DNA from 3 places in the Sphingopyxis sp. GW821-FHT12F08 genome. Region 3 is predicted to be linked to each of the others. Evidence: predicted binding sites of a transcription regulator. Region 3 holds the regulator's gene; each other region holds the start of a gene.
What was found. Region 3 encodes LexA, which represses DNA repair genes until DNA is damaged. Its sites were predicted from a motif close to GTTCCNCNCTTGTTCT; they were not measured.

Region 1 (4,600 bases), on a different contig from region 3:
GCAGTGGCGCGTCAGGGTGCGAACGCCGACCTGCACCAGCCGCTTGGCGTGGCCGCCGTCACAGATGCGCGCGAAGGGCGAGGCGTGGCTGCGGGGGTTGCCGGCGAAATCATCGTAGAGGTCGGGATGCGCGTCAATGTGGAGGATATTGAGCGGGCCGAAGCAGGCCGCGGCGGCCTCGACGAGCGGGAAGGTCACCGCATGGTCGCCGCCGAGCGCGAGCGGGATTTCGCCATCTTCGTGCACCAGCGCGACGTGACGGCGGATCATCGCGTCGTCGCGCGGGGTGTCCTCGGTCAGCGCGAGGTCGCCGTCGTCGGCGAAGGCGATGTCGGTGCCGAGCTCGGGACCGAGCTCGCTCGCCATATTGCCGCGCTCGCTCCACAATTGCGCGCGGATCGCCGCGGGGCCGCGCGCGGCGCCGCGTTCGAAGCTGCTGTTGATGTCGGTGGGCAGGCCGAAGAGGCGGATCGCGGGCATCGCCCTTCTGTAGCCGCTCGCAGGGGTCGCGCAAGGCCAACGGCGGGCGGGCCGGTCACGAGAGGGCGCAGACCGAGGGGCAAGGAACCCGCCGCCGTTGGTGGGCCGCACCGGTCATAAGGACCGGGGCGGCCGAGGCTATCAGTCGTCGTCGCCCTCGTCGTCGGGGCCGGCCATCATTTCCTCGGCCACCGCGTCGGTGCGGCTGCGGATCGCGGCTTCGAGCCGATCCATCAGTTCCGGATTGTCCTTGAGGAAGGTCTTGGAATTCTCGCGACCCTGCCCGATGCGGATCGAGTCATAGCTGAACCAGGCGCCCGATTTCTCGACGATGCCGGCCTTGACACCCAGATCGAGAATCTCGCCGATCTTGGAAATGCCCTGCCCATACATGATGTCGAACTCGACCTGCTTGAACGGCGGCGCGACCTTGTTCTTGACAACCTTGACGCGCGTCGTGTTGCCGACGATCTCGTCGCCATTCTTGATCTGGCCGGTGCGGCGGATGTCGAGACGCACCGACGCGTAGAATTTCAGCGCATTGCCGCCGGTCGTGGTCTCGGGATTGCCGTACATAACGCCGATCTTCATGCGCAGCTGGTTGATGAAGATCACCATGCAGCGCGAGCGGCTGATCGAGCCGGTGAGCTTGCGCAGCGACTGCGACATCAGGCGCGCCTGCAGGCCGACGTGGCTGTCGCCCATCTCGCCCTCGATTTCGGCGCGCGGGACGAGCGCGGCGACCGAGTCGACGACGAGCACGTCGATCGCGTTCGAGCGCACGAGCGTGTCGACGATTTCGAGTGCCTGCTCGCCGGTGTCGGGCTGCGACACGATCAGTTCGTCGATATTGACCCCGAGCTTCTTGGCATAGACGGGGTCGAGCGCATGTTCGGCGTCGACGAAGGCGACCGTACCGCCGCCCTTCTGTGCCTCGGCGAGCGTGTGCAGCGCGAGGGTCGTCTTGCCCGAGCTTTCGGGACCATAGATTTCGATGACGCGGCCGCGCGGCAGACCGCCGACCCCGAGCGCGATGTCGAGCCCGAGCGAGCCGGTCGAGATCGACTCGACCTGCATCGCTTCCTTCTGGCCCAATTTCATCACCGAGCCCTTGCCGAAGGCGCGATCGATCTGCGCCAGCGCGGCGTCGAGCGCCTTCTGCCTGTCCGAGCTATTCACTGATTTCCCCACATCCACGAGTGACAATTGACCGGCCATGACCGTCCCTTTCCTGCTCTATCGCGAAGGCAGAAGCATCGCAACGCCGGACCTGTGTACGGCATTTGTTCCAGTGGAACAAGAGTAGAACAAAAATAATCTGGATGCGCGACTGCGCGCAGCTAACCGCCAAAAAACCCACCCAGCACCGCCTCGATCTCGCTCAGCCGAAACGGCTTCGACACCAATATGCGATGCGCGTGCGCCGGGGGAATCACGTCGCCCCCGCCCGAGGTGAAGGCGAAGGGGATCTCGCGCGCCGCAAGCGCGTCGGCGACCGGCCAGCCCTTGGCGTCGCCAAGGTTGATGTCGATCAGCGCCGCGTCGAGCGGCCCGGCCGCGATCGCCGCGAGCGCATCCTCGACGCTCGCCGCCTGCGCGGGTTCGGGATAGCCGAGCGCGTCGAACATGTCGGCGAGCATCATACCGATCAGCACATCGTCCTCGACGAGCAGGATGCGGCGCTCAGCCATGCGCGGCCCGCTGCGCAGCGGCGTCGAGCGCCGCCGAGGTCGCCTCGGTCAGCTGCGCGACCGAAAAGGGTTTGGGGAGGAAGGACACATGGTCAATATCGATCGACTGGCGCAATTGTTCCTCGGCATAGCCCGACATGAACAAAACAGGCAGGTCGGGACGCTGGCCGCGCAGGATGCGGACCATCGCGGGTCCGTCCATCGTCGGCATCATCACGTCGGTCAGGATCAGGTCGACCTTGTCCATCCTGCCGAAGCGTTCGATCCCCTCCTCGCCCTGCGACGCGGTGACGACATTATAGCCCGCGCGGGTCAGCGCGCGCTCGGCAACGGCGCGTACCATATCCTCGTCCTCGACGAGCAGGATCGTGCCGGTGCCCCACTGGCTCTTCTTGGGCTTGGGCGGCGGCGGCGCGGCGGCGGGCGCATCCTTTTCGGCGCGGTGCACGGGCAGGTAGATGGTGAAGCTCGCCCCCTCGCCCGGCTTGCTGTCGGCGAAGATGAAGCCCGCCGACTGCTTGATGATGCCATAGACGGTCGAGAGGCCGAGCCCGGTGCCCTTGCCGACGTCCTTGGTCGTGAAGAACGGCTCGAAAATCTTGGGCAGCACGTCGGCGGGGATGCCGCTGCCGGTATCGCTGACCTTCAAGGCGCTGTAATCGGCGGGGGGCATGATATCGCTGCCCATCGCGCGGACTTCGGCGGCGCTCACCGGATAGGTCTCCATCGTCAGCGTGCCGTGCCCGCCCATCGCGTCGCGCGCGTTGACCGCGAGGTTGACGATCACCTGCTCGAGCTGCCCCGGGTCGGCGCGCACCGCGCCCAGTCCGCGCCCGTGGCGCACCGACAATTGCACCGACTCGCCGATCAGGCGCTTCAGGAGGTGTGACACCTCCGAAATCACGTCGGGCAGCTGCAATATCTGCGGGCGCAACGTCTGCTGGCGCGAGAAGGCGAGCAATTGCCGCGTCAGGCTGGCGGCGCGATTGGCGTTGCTGCGGATCTGCTGGATGTCGTCATAGTCGCTGTCGCCCGGCGTGTGGCGCATCAGCATCAGGTCGCAGCTGCCGAGCACCGCGGTCAGGATATTGTTGAAGTCGTGCGCGACGCCGCCGGCGAGCTGGCCGACCGCCTGCATCTTCGACGCCTGCGCGACCTGGCGCTTCAGCCGCGATTCCTCGCTCGAATCCTTGAGACTCAGCAGCACCGCCGCCTCGCCCAGCCCGCGCACCCCGACGACGCGCATCGACACCGGCTCATCGCCCTGCCCCGCGAGGCGGATCGACAGGTCGCCGCCGACCTGCTGCCCGCTGCTGTGGCGGCGGATCATGTCGGCGAGCGGGCCCTTGTCCTCGTTGACCACGATATCGCCGGGATAGCGCGGCATCCTGGCCTCGTTGAGCCCGGCCGCGCGAACGAAGGCGCGGTTCATATAGAGGAAGCGCCCGTCGCGATCGACCATCGCCAGCCCGAAGGGCAGCAGCGACAGTAAAGTCTCGACATAGGTCTGCGCGGTGCCGCGGTCGGCCACGCCGATTTCCTCGTCGATCAGCGCGAGCAGCATCGGGCCGTGGCTGTCGGCGGGGATCAGCGGGATCTGGATCAGCCGCACCGGCGGTGCGCGATCGCCCTCGCGCCCGAAATAGAGCGTCCCGGCATCGTCGAGCCGCAGCAGCGGCGCGACGTCGCGCCCGGCATAATGGCTGGCGTCGCCCTCGCCGAGCGCGCGCAGCAGGAAGGCCTGATTGGCGACGCGCAGTCGCCCCTCGGCGCTGACCAGTGCCGCCATCACCCCCGCCTGCGCCAGCGTGCGGCCCGCGGGGCCGTCGAGGTGGCGGCTGATCTCGGTCACCAGGTCGAGCCGCTCGACCGCCGAAAAGCGCCACACCAGATAATCTTCGGACAGGCCGGTGCGGATCACCTGCGCGCGCAGGTGCAGCGTGCCGACCGCGAGCTCGTCGACCCCGCCCTCGCCGTCGCGCCACGCGGCGCGGCCGGCGTTCTTGAGCAGTTCGGCGCCGCGCCCTTCGAGCGGCAGCCCCGGCGGGGTGACGAAGCCCCCCATCCAGGTCGCGAACAGGTCGTTGGCGCAGACGAGCCGCCCGGCGCGGTCGGTCACCGCGACGCCGACATCGTCATGGTCGACCGCGGTGCGCAGCATCGTCCAGTCGGGCAGCACCGCCTCGCCGGCGGCCGCGGCGGGGAACAGGCGGCGGAACAGGATCGCGCCGCCCGCGGCGAGTGCGAGGCCGCCGAGGAACCCCGCGGCGAGCACCGCGTCGCGCGTCGCCCAGAACAAAAGTCCGACCGACAGCAATGCGAGCCCGACGAGCAGCGCCGCGTCGAAGCGCGACAGCCCGCCCACCACCGGCAAGACTGCGCCGGAACCCGCCCCCCTGCCGATGTCGGGATCAGCGGAAGGCAGGCTC
Region 2 (4,600 bases), on a different contig from region 3:
TCGAAGCCCGGCCAGTCGGGCCGCGTGCCGCTGCCGCCGAACCAGCCCGCGATCGCCGCGCGCGCGGCGCGAATCTCGCCCAGCCCCTTGCCCGCCGCATGGCGCGCGAGCAGCGAAGCCGACGCCTGGCCCAGCGCGCACGCCTCGACATGCATGCCCACCTTCGTCACCCGCCCCGCATCGTCGGTGTCGAGGTCGAGCAGGATGCGGCTGCCGCAGAGCGGTGCGCGGAGCGATGCATGATGGCGCGCGCCCGGCAGTGGCAGATATTCGGCGGTCGCAACCGCCAGCGCCAATATGTCGCGATTATAGAGCGGCGCGCTCATTTCGCGTCTGCGCCGGACGCGTCCTTATCGCCATTGGCCTCGGCCTCGCGCGCCGCCGAACGGCGTTCGGCGATGACCTTGCTCATCGCCGAGCTCATCGCATTGAGCGCCGGATAGGTGCGGCTCGCGGTCATCCACGCCGGACGCTGCGCATTGCCGTAACCGATGTCGTAGAGCAGCGTGACGAGCATGAAGCCGATCGTCGCGATCAGCAGCCCCTTCACCGCGCCGAAGCCCGCGCCGAGCCCGCGGTCGAAGCCGCCGACGATCGACGCGCGGCTGCGCTGTCCCATCGCACGCGATCCCCATTTGGCGAGCGCGAAGACGCCGCCGAACAGGATCACGAAGGCAAGCACCGCGCCGCCGCCTTCGGTCCCGACCCAGTCCGCGACCAGCCCGGTCACCGTGCCGTGGAGCAGGCGCACCGCGAGAATCGCGAGCACCCAGGCGAGGAGCGTCGTCACCTCCTGCACCAGTCCGCGCGAAAAACCGAGCACCGCACCGCCGCCAACCAGCAGCAGCACAAAAATGTCCAAAGCCGTCAAACTTCCCATTCGCCGGTCGCTAGTCGCGCCCGAGCATCAGGTCAACGAGTTCGCCGAGCCGCGCGAAACCGGTGACCGAAATCCCGCCGACGCCTTTCATCCCCTTGGGTCCCCAGCCCGTCGAAAAGCCGAGCTTCGCCGCCTCGCGCAGCCGCAGGCCGTCGTGCGAAACCGGCCGCACCTCGCCCGACAGCGACAGCTCGCCGAAGACGATCGCGTCGGCGGGCACCGGCCGCTCGCTGAACGCCGAGATCAGCGCCGCCGCGACCGCAAGATCGGCGGCGGGATCGGTCAACCGGTAACCGCCCGCGATGTTGAGATAGACCTCGGCTCCGCCGAGTTGCAGCCCGCAGCGCGCCTCCAGCACCGCGAGCACCATGGCGAGCCGGCCGCTGTCCCAGCCGACGACGGCGCGGCGAGGCGTCGCCCCGCTCGCCAGCCGCACGGTCAGCGCCTGCACCTCGACCAGCACCGGGCGCGTGCCCTCCAGCGCGGGAAATACCACCGACCCCGGCACGTCGCGGCTGCGGTCGGTCAGGAACAGGCTCGACGGGTTGGCGACCTCGCCCAGCCCGCCCTCGCCCATCGCGAACACCCCGATCTCGTCGGTGCCGCCGAAGCGGTTCTTGACCGCGCGCAATATGCGATATTGGTGGCTGCGTTCACCCTCGAACGCCAGCACCGTGTCGACCATATGCTCGAGTACGCGCGGCCCCGCGATCGTCCCGTCCTTGGTGACATGGCCGACGAGCACCAGCGCCGCGCCGCTGTCCTTGGCGAAACGGATCAGTTCCTGCGCCGACGCGCGCACCTGGCTCACCGTCCCCGGCGCGCCTTCGATCAGGTCGCTGTGCATCGTCTGGATCGAATCGATGACGATGAAATCGGGATCGCTGCCGCCCAGCGTCGCGAGGATGTCGCGCACCGAGGTCGCGCTCGCGAGTTGCACCGGCGCCTTGCCGAGTCCCAGCCTTTGCGCGCGCAGTCGCACCTGCGCCGCCGCTTCCTCGCCGCTGATATAGACGACCGCCTTGCCCGCGAGCGCCAGCCGCCCCGCGGCCTGCAACAGCAAGGTCGACTTGCCGATCCCAGGATCGCCGCCGATCAGCGTCGCCGACCCCGCGACGAAGCCGCCGCCCATCGCGCGGTCGAACTCGGCGATCCCGCACAGCATCCGCTCGGGCATGATGCTGTGCGCGTCGAGCGCCTCGAGCGCGATCGTCCGGCCGCCCTTGCTGAGGTCGTGCTTCGCCGAAAAGGCGGTTTCGCCGGCTTCCTCGACCAGCGTGTTCCACTCGCCGCAATCGGCGCACTGCCCCTGCCAGCGATAGGTGACCGAACCGCAATTCTGGCAGACATATTGACGCTTCGCTTTGGCCATGCCGCCCGCTTAATCGGAACAAAGGCGGAACGCCATCATTTTCATGCAGGTCGCGTGACGGCCGTCACGCGCATGGCGACCATCACGGCGACTAGGATCTCCATGCCCCATCGAGGCGCATAGCAGGAGAGCCATCATGCCGAAGGACAAGAACCGCCCCCGCAACGAAGCAGAAATTCCGCCCAAGGCCGAAGCCGCCGTTCACTTCTTTGGCAACCGCCATGTGTGCGGCACCGACTCGCTCGGCTACGCGACACCGAAAGCCCGGTCGCCGTTCGACCTCAGAGTCGACGCCTCGGGCGGCTTCATCCCGCTGTGGGACGAAAATGTCCTGCTGCGATACCGCTTCCAGCCCCGCTCGCTAAACCGGCTACCCGATCCGGGAGCGACCGTGGCGACGATCCGCCAGCTCCTCGGCGAGGCGCTCGAATCATGGGGCGACGCCGCGCCCGTCCGCTTCGGTGAACGCGCCGATGCTTGGGACTTCGAAATCGCCGTCCGAAACGCCGACGACTGCGATTTCGGCGGCGGCTGCGTGCTGGCCAGCGCCTTCTTTCCCGACGCCGGTCAGCACGAACTCGTCATCTATCCAAAGATGTTCGACCAGCCGCACCATGAGCAGGTCGAAACGCTGGTCCACGAACTCGGCCATATCTTCGGCCTGCGGCACTTTTTTGCCGATGTGTCGGAAACCGCATGGCCGGCTGAACTCTTCGGCAAGGACAACGAGTTCAGCATCATGAATTATGGTGATGCGAGTATCCTGACCGACCAAGACCGGGCCGACCTGAAGGCGCTCTACAAGGCCGCGTGGCGTGGGGAGCTCAAGAATATCAACGGCACGCCGATCGTGCTGATGAAGCCGTTCAGTTCGCATCGTCCCTGAGAGGGCGGCCGACATCGGTGATCTTGTTCCGGGGCCGGCGCTGGCGCTCCAAGCTTGGACGCCAGCGCCGGCGCGTGATAGGCGGGGGGCGAATCGAAACCGCCCGCACAAGGATCGCCCCGCGCCATGAAATTCTTCGCCGACACCGCCGAAATCGCCGACATCCAGGAGCTCGCCGCGACCGGCCTGCTCGACGGAGTCACCACCAACCCGTCGCTGATCGCCAAGTCGGGCCGCGACTTCAAGGAAGTGACCCGCGAAATCTGTGCACTGACCGACGGCCCGGTATCGGCCGAGGTCGTCGCGCTCGATCACGCGACAATGATGAAGGAGGCCGAAATCCTCCGCAAGATCGCCTCCAATGTCTGCATCAAGGTGCCGCTGACGATCGACGGGCTCAAGACCTGCAAGGCGCTGACCGGCGACGGCACGATGGTCAATGTCACACTCTGCTTCTCGGCGGCGCAGGCCTTGCTCGCGGCCAAGGCCGGCGCGACCTTCGTTTCGCCCTTCGTCGGCCGCCACGACGACAATGGTTTCGACGGGATGCAGCTGATCTCGGATATCCGGCTGATCTACGACAATTACGGCTACGAGACCGAGATCCTCGTCGCCAGCGTGCGCCATGGTATCCATGTGCTCGAAGCCGCCAAGATCGGCGCCGATGTGATGACCGCGCCGCCGTCGGTCATCAAGGGGCTGTTCAAGCATATCCTGACCGAAAAGGGTATCGAGGGCTTCCTTGCCGACTGGGCGAAGACGGGGCAGTCGATCTGATAACAAGATCCTCCCCATTTGTGGGGAGGTGGCAGCGCGCAGCGCTGACGGAGGGGGTTCTCGTTCCGACGCAGCGTTGCGTCAGGACGCAAACCCCCTCCACCACCCGCTTCGCGGGCGGTCCCCCTCCCCGTGCCGGGGAGGATTACAGTTGACGTAAACGTCAACCCGCGCCGATACTCTCCCGCGACAAAGGGAGAGATTCGATGACTGACACTGCCGTCCCCGCCATCCTCACCGAACGCCAGGGCCATATCCTGATCGTCACGATCAACCGCCCCGAGGCGCGCAACGCGGTCAATGCCGCGGTGCATGCCGGCATCGGGACCGCGCTCGAGGAAGCCGAAAACGACCCCGAAATCCGCGTCGTCGTGATCACCGGCGCGGGCGACAAGAGCTTCTGCGCGGGCGCCGACCTCGTCGCGCTGTCGCGAGGCGAGCATCTCGCGCCCGCCGACCCGGCGCAGCAGGCGTGGGGTTTCGCGGGTATGGTGTCGCACCCGATCTCGAAACCGATCATCGCCGCGGTCAACGGCTTCGCCTTTGGCGGCGGCTGCGAGATCGCGCTGATGAGCGACATCATCGTCGCCGCCGATCATGCGCAATTCGGCCTGCCCGAGGTCAAGGTCGGGCTGTTCGCCGCAGCGGGCGGCGCCTTCCGCCTGGCGCAACAACTGCCGCGCAA
Region 3 (4,600 bases):
CGCCTCGCCAAACGCGTCCCGCCGGGCACGTTGCTGGTGGGCGAAAGCGGCATCGCGACCCACGCCGACTGCCGCCGCCTCGCGGCGAGCGGCGTGAACACCTTTCTCGTCGGAGAAAGCCTGATGCGGCAGGAAGATGTGACCGCGGCAACCAAGGCGTTGCTCGAGGGGTAATGCCCGGCAAAATTTCGCGCAAAGACGCAAAGACACGAAGATGTCGCGCCAGCTCGCTTCGGATGGCTATCGCCGCAGGCGAAATAGAAGGCGCTACCGCGGTATCATATGCAATCGCAGCGATCTTGCGCTGTCCTCTTCGTGTCTTTGCGTCTTTGCGCAAAACAAAAAATCACAACGGCGCAGCCATAGACGACGGTCAACTTGCAACCCGCCCCTTGCCTTTCGCACCTCGCCTTGCTTGGCTCACCGCCATGACGCTCAAACCGACTCATCTTGACGACTCCGGCGCCGCGCATATGGTCGATGTCGGCGCCAAGCCCGCAACGCCGCGCCGCGCCGTCGCGACCGGCCGCATCACCATGTCGGCGGGCGCGCTCGAAGCCATCCGCAGCGGCAACGCCCCCAAGGGCGACGTCCTCTCGACCGCGCGCCTCGCGGGCATCATGGCCGCCAAGCGCACATCGGACCTCATCCCGCTCTGCCACCCGCTCGCCCTCACCAAGGTCGGCGTCGATTTCACCTGGGAGGAAAGCGGCATCGCGGTCACCGCCACCGCCGCGACCACCGGCCCCACGGGGGTCGAGATGGAGGCGCTCACCGCCGCCTCGGTCGCGCTGCTCACCCTCTACGACATGGCGAAGGCGCTCGACCGCGCGATGGTGCTCGGCGACATCCGCCTCCTCGAAAAGAGCGGCGGGCGCTCGGGCGACTGGTCGGCAGCATGAGCAAATTGCTCCCGGTCGAGGAAGCGCAGGCGCGGTTGCTCGCGCTCCGCGGCCCGCTCCCGCCGGAAAAAGTCGCTTTCTCCGAATCGCTTGGCCGCTATCTTCCAGAAGATATCTTCGCGCAGCGCGACCAGCCGGCCGCGCCGCTGTCGGCGATGGACGGCTATGCGATCCGCTTCGCTGACCTGCCCGGCCCGTGGACGGTCACCGGCGAAGTCGCGGCGGGCGCCGCCCCCGCCGCGCCCGTCGGCCCCGGCCAGGCGATGCGCATCTTCACCGGCGCGATCCTTCCGGACGGCGCCGACACCGTGCTGATCCAGGAAGATGTCGCCGTCGACGGCGCCACGCTGACGCGCACCGACCCGGGACCGGCGCTGTCCGGCCAGCATGTCCGCGACCGCGCCGGCGATTTCGCCGCCGGGACCGCGCTGCTCGCCGCGGGCACCCGCCTGACCCCCGGCGCGATCGCGGCGGCGATCATGGGTGGCGCGGCGCAGCTCGCGGTCGGCGCCCGCCCACGCGTCGCGATCCTCACCACCGGCGACGAGCTCGTCCCGCCCGGCCGCGCGCTCGCGCCGGGGCAGATCCCCGATAGCAATGGCCCGATGCTCGCTGCGATGCTCACCGCCGAACCCGCGGTCGTCGGCCTGCCGCTCCACATCCGCGACGACCGCGAGACTCTTGCCAAAGTTTTGAAAGACTTGGCGCGACGCCACGACGTCATCGTCACCGTCGGCGGCGCCTCGGTCGGCGATCACGACCATGTCCGCGGCGCGCTTGAGGATGCCGGTGGGCGCCTCGATTTCTGGAAGATCGCGATGCGCCCCGGCAAGCCGCTGATCGCCGGGACGGTCGGCGACGCGCTGCTGCTCGGCCTGCCCGGCAACCCGTCGTCGGCCTTCGTCACCGCGATCCTGTTCCTGATCCCGCTCGTCCGCCACCTCGCCGGCGCTGTCGCCCCGCTCCCCCAACTCCGCCACGCGCCGCTGCTCGCCCCGCTCGGCGCGGGCGGAAAGCGGCGCGACTATCTGCGCGCGCGGCTCCTCGATGGGCGTCTCTCGGTCTTCGACAGCCAGGACAGCGGCCGGACCTTTCCGCTCGCCGCCGCGACCGCGCTGGTCCTGCGCGAGATCGACGCCGCGCCGCGCGCTGCGGGCGAGGTCGCGGCCTATATCGACATCGCTTGACAAGTCCCGCTCTGTTCCACTATCGTTCTCCTTATGTCCGAAACCGGCACCATGGAGAACGCCCGATGTTGACCGCCAAGCAGCATGAACTGCTCCACTTCATCCAGCAAAAGCTCGACGCGAGCGGCATTTCGCCCTCGTTCGAGGAGATGAAGGAGGCGCTGGGCCTCAAGTCCAAGTCGGGAATCCACCGCCTTATCAGCGCCCTGGAGGAACGCGGTTTCCTCCGCCGCCTCCCCAATCGCGCCCGCGCGCTCGAGGTGGTCAAGCTGCCCGAGGGCGGCAAGGCGGCTGTGCGGGGCGATAGCAACAATGTCGTGCCGCTGCGCAAGCCCGCCCCCGCGCTGCGCCCGATCGCCGCGAACGATGTCATCTCGGTGCCGCTGCACGGCAAGATCGCCGCGGGCGTGCCGATCGAGGCGTTCGAGGATCACAATAATCTCGCGGTCCCCGCCGCGCTGCTCGGCGCGGGCGAACATTATGCGCTCGAAGTCTCGGGCGACTCGATGGTCGAGGCGGGAATCTTCGACGGCGACTATGCGCTGATCCAGAAAGCGAGCACCGCGCGCGAGGGCGACATCGTCGTCGCGCTCGTCGACGGGCAGGACGCGACGCTCAAATATTTCCGCCGCGAGGGCAAGATGATCCGCCTCGACCCCGCGAACAGCGCCTATGAACCGCAGCGCTACGAGGCCGAGCGCGTCATCGTGCAGGGGAAATTGTCGGGACTGCTTCGTCGTTACCACTGACCTGCGGCGGGCGGCGCCAGGGATGCTCGTCGCCCGTGCGTAACGTCGCGACCGCGCGCGGACGGTCGCGCAGATAGAGCGCGAGGCCGCCGGTTTCGGCCAAGCTGTCGCGGTCGATCGTCAGCCAGCGCCCCACGCATTCGCGCGGCAGCCAGCGGTCGCTGATCACCACATCGGCCGCTGCGCACGCCGGCGCCATCTCGGCGCCCTCGATCCGGTCGCGTCCGCGCGCCGCGAGGATGATGCGCTCGCGCTGGGTCCAGCGGCAGAAGTCGCGGTTGCACACCACATGGTCGAGATCCGCCAGCACGCCGAGCGGGGCGTCGATCCCCGCCGCCTCGGCGACCGAATCGCGCACATAATCGCCCGCGCGGTCGCGCAGCAGCGCATAGTCGCCACCCGGCAGCGCCGCCGCGACATGCTTGCCGTCGCTCGTCACCAGCAGATCGGGGCGCGGCTGGACAAGCAGCACCGCCATGCCGGCTAGCAAAGGCACGATGCCCCAGCGCCGCCACCCGGTCTGCCACAGCAATAGCCACAGCCCGCCGAACACCGCGAGGCCGAACCCCCAGGGCGGAAACACCGGCAGCGTCGCCACCGCACCCGGCGCATCGGCGACGAGATGCGCCAGCCAGATCAGCAGCTTCAGCGCCTGTTCGGCGACCCACCAGAAAGGCGCGCCGAGCCCGACCGCGTCGAACAGCAACGCCAGCGCCTCCGCGGGCATGATCACGAAAGTGGTGAGCGGGATCGCGACGACATTGGCGAGCGCGCCGTAGAGCCCCGCCTTGTGGAAATGGAACAAAGCGATCGGCGCCAGCGCGACTTCGACCACCAGCCCGGTGATCAGCAGGCCGACGATCCCGCGGCCAAGCCGCAACGGCCAGCCCTCTTCGCGCCGCGCCATGAACCGCTGCATCCACCGCCCCTCGTGCAGCGCGACGATCGCGGTGATCGCGGCGAAGCTCAGCTGGAAGCTCGGACCAGCGAGCGCCTCGGGCCGCCATAGCAGCACGATGAGCGCGCCCGCGGCGACAAGCCGCAAGGTCAGCGCCTCGCGCCCGAGCAGGATCGCGACGAGTACCAGCAGCGCAGCGATGAACGAGCGCAGGGTCGGCACCTCGGCCCCCGCGAGCAAAGTATAGCCGCCCCCCACCAGCGCCGCGGCCGCCGCGGCGAGCGGCAGCACATAGCCGCCGAGCGCCAGCCGCCTGCTCAAACCCAGCAGCCGCATCGCGAGCAGCATCGCGAAGCCCACGACCGCGGTCACGTGCAGCCCGCTGATCGACAACAGGTGCGCGAGCCCGCTCCGCCGCATCGCCTCCTCGTCGGCGGGGTCGATCGCACCGCGGTCGCCCGCGACCAGCGCCGCGGCGATTCCGCCCGCCGATCCGTCGACCTGCGCATGGATATGACTGCTGAGCCGCGCGCGCAGCGTCTGCTCGCCCTGCCCCGCGCCGCGCGCGCGCCGCACCTCGCCCAGCACCGTCCCGACCGCGCCGAGCCGGTCGAACCAGGCGCGCTGGGCGAAATCATAGCCGCCGGGCAGGCTCGCCGCCGGCGGCGGCATCAGCCGCGCGCGCAGCCCGACCGCCTCGCCCGGCGCGATTCCCGCGCCCTGCACCCCGTCCGCGGTCAGCCGTACGCGCGGTGGCAGGTCGGGCCGGCCGTGCGGGCGGACGATCAGCCGCACCTGCGCCTTTGCCGGCAGCGGCTCGACGCTTTCGACCACGCCCGAAAATTGCGTGACCACCGGCGCCGC

Region 1: recA (recombinase RecA) is a predicted target of LexA. The motif match lies at 1,774-1,789, and genes of this name have one in related genera.
Region 2: radA (DNA repair protein RadA) is a predicted target of LexA. The motif match lies at 2,268-2,283, and genes of this name have one in related genera.

The regions. Positions count from the first base shown of each region.
Region 1 covers NZ_JBXAQA010000002.1:9,687-14,286, forward strand. The annotation lists gene speB (agmatinase) at 1-480, opposite strand, end outside; gene recA (recombinase RecA) at 622-1,698, opposite strand; gene AC1RNQ_RS05030 (response regulator) at 1,821-2,171, opposite strand; gene AC1RNQ_RS05035 (hybrid sensor histidine kinase/response regulator) at 2,164-4,539, opposite strand.
Region 2 covers NZ_JBXAQA010000002.1:748,315-752,914, forward strand. The annotation lists gene AC1RNQ_RS08335 (iron-sulfur cluster assembly scaffold protein) at 1-326, opposite strand, end outside; gene AC1RNQ_RS08340 (CvpA family protein) at 323-880, opposite strand; gene radA (DNA repair protein RadA) at 891-2,252, opposite strand; gene AC1RNQ_RS08350 (matrixin family metalloprotease) at 2,389-3,138, shown strand; gene fsa (fructose-6-phosphate aldolase) at 3,265-3,915, shown strand; gene AC1RNQ_RS08360 (crotonase/enoyl-CoA hydratase family protein) at 4,122-4,600, shown strand, end outside.
Region 3 covers NZ_JBXAQA010000003.1:384,851-389,450, reverse strand. The annotation lists gene trpC (indole-3-glycerol phosphate synthase TrpC) at 1-174, shown strand, start outside; gene moaC (cyclic pyranopterin monophosphate synthase MoaC) at 429-902, shown strand; gene AC1RNQ_RS10735 (molybdopterin molybdotransferase MoeA) at 899-2,089, shown strand; gene lexA (transcriptional repressor LexA) at 2,155-2,838, shown strand; gene AC1RNQ_RS10725 (ComEC/Rec2 family competence protein) at 2,792-4,600, opposite strand, start outside.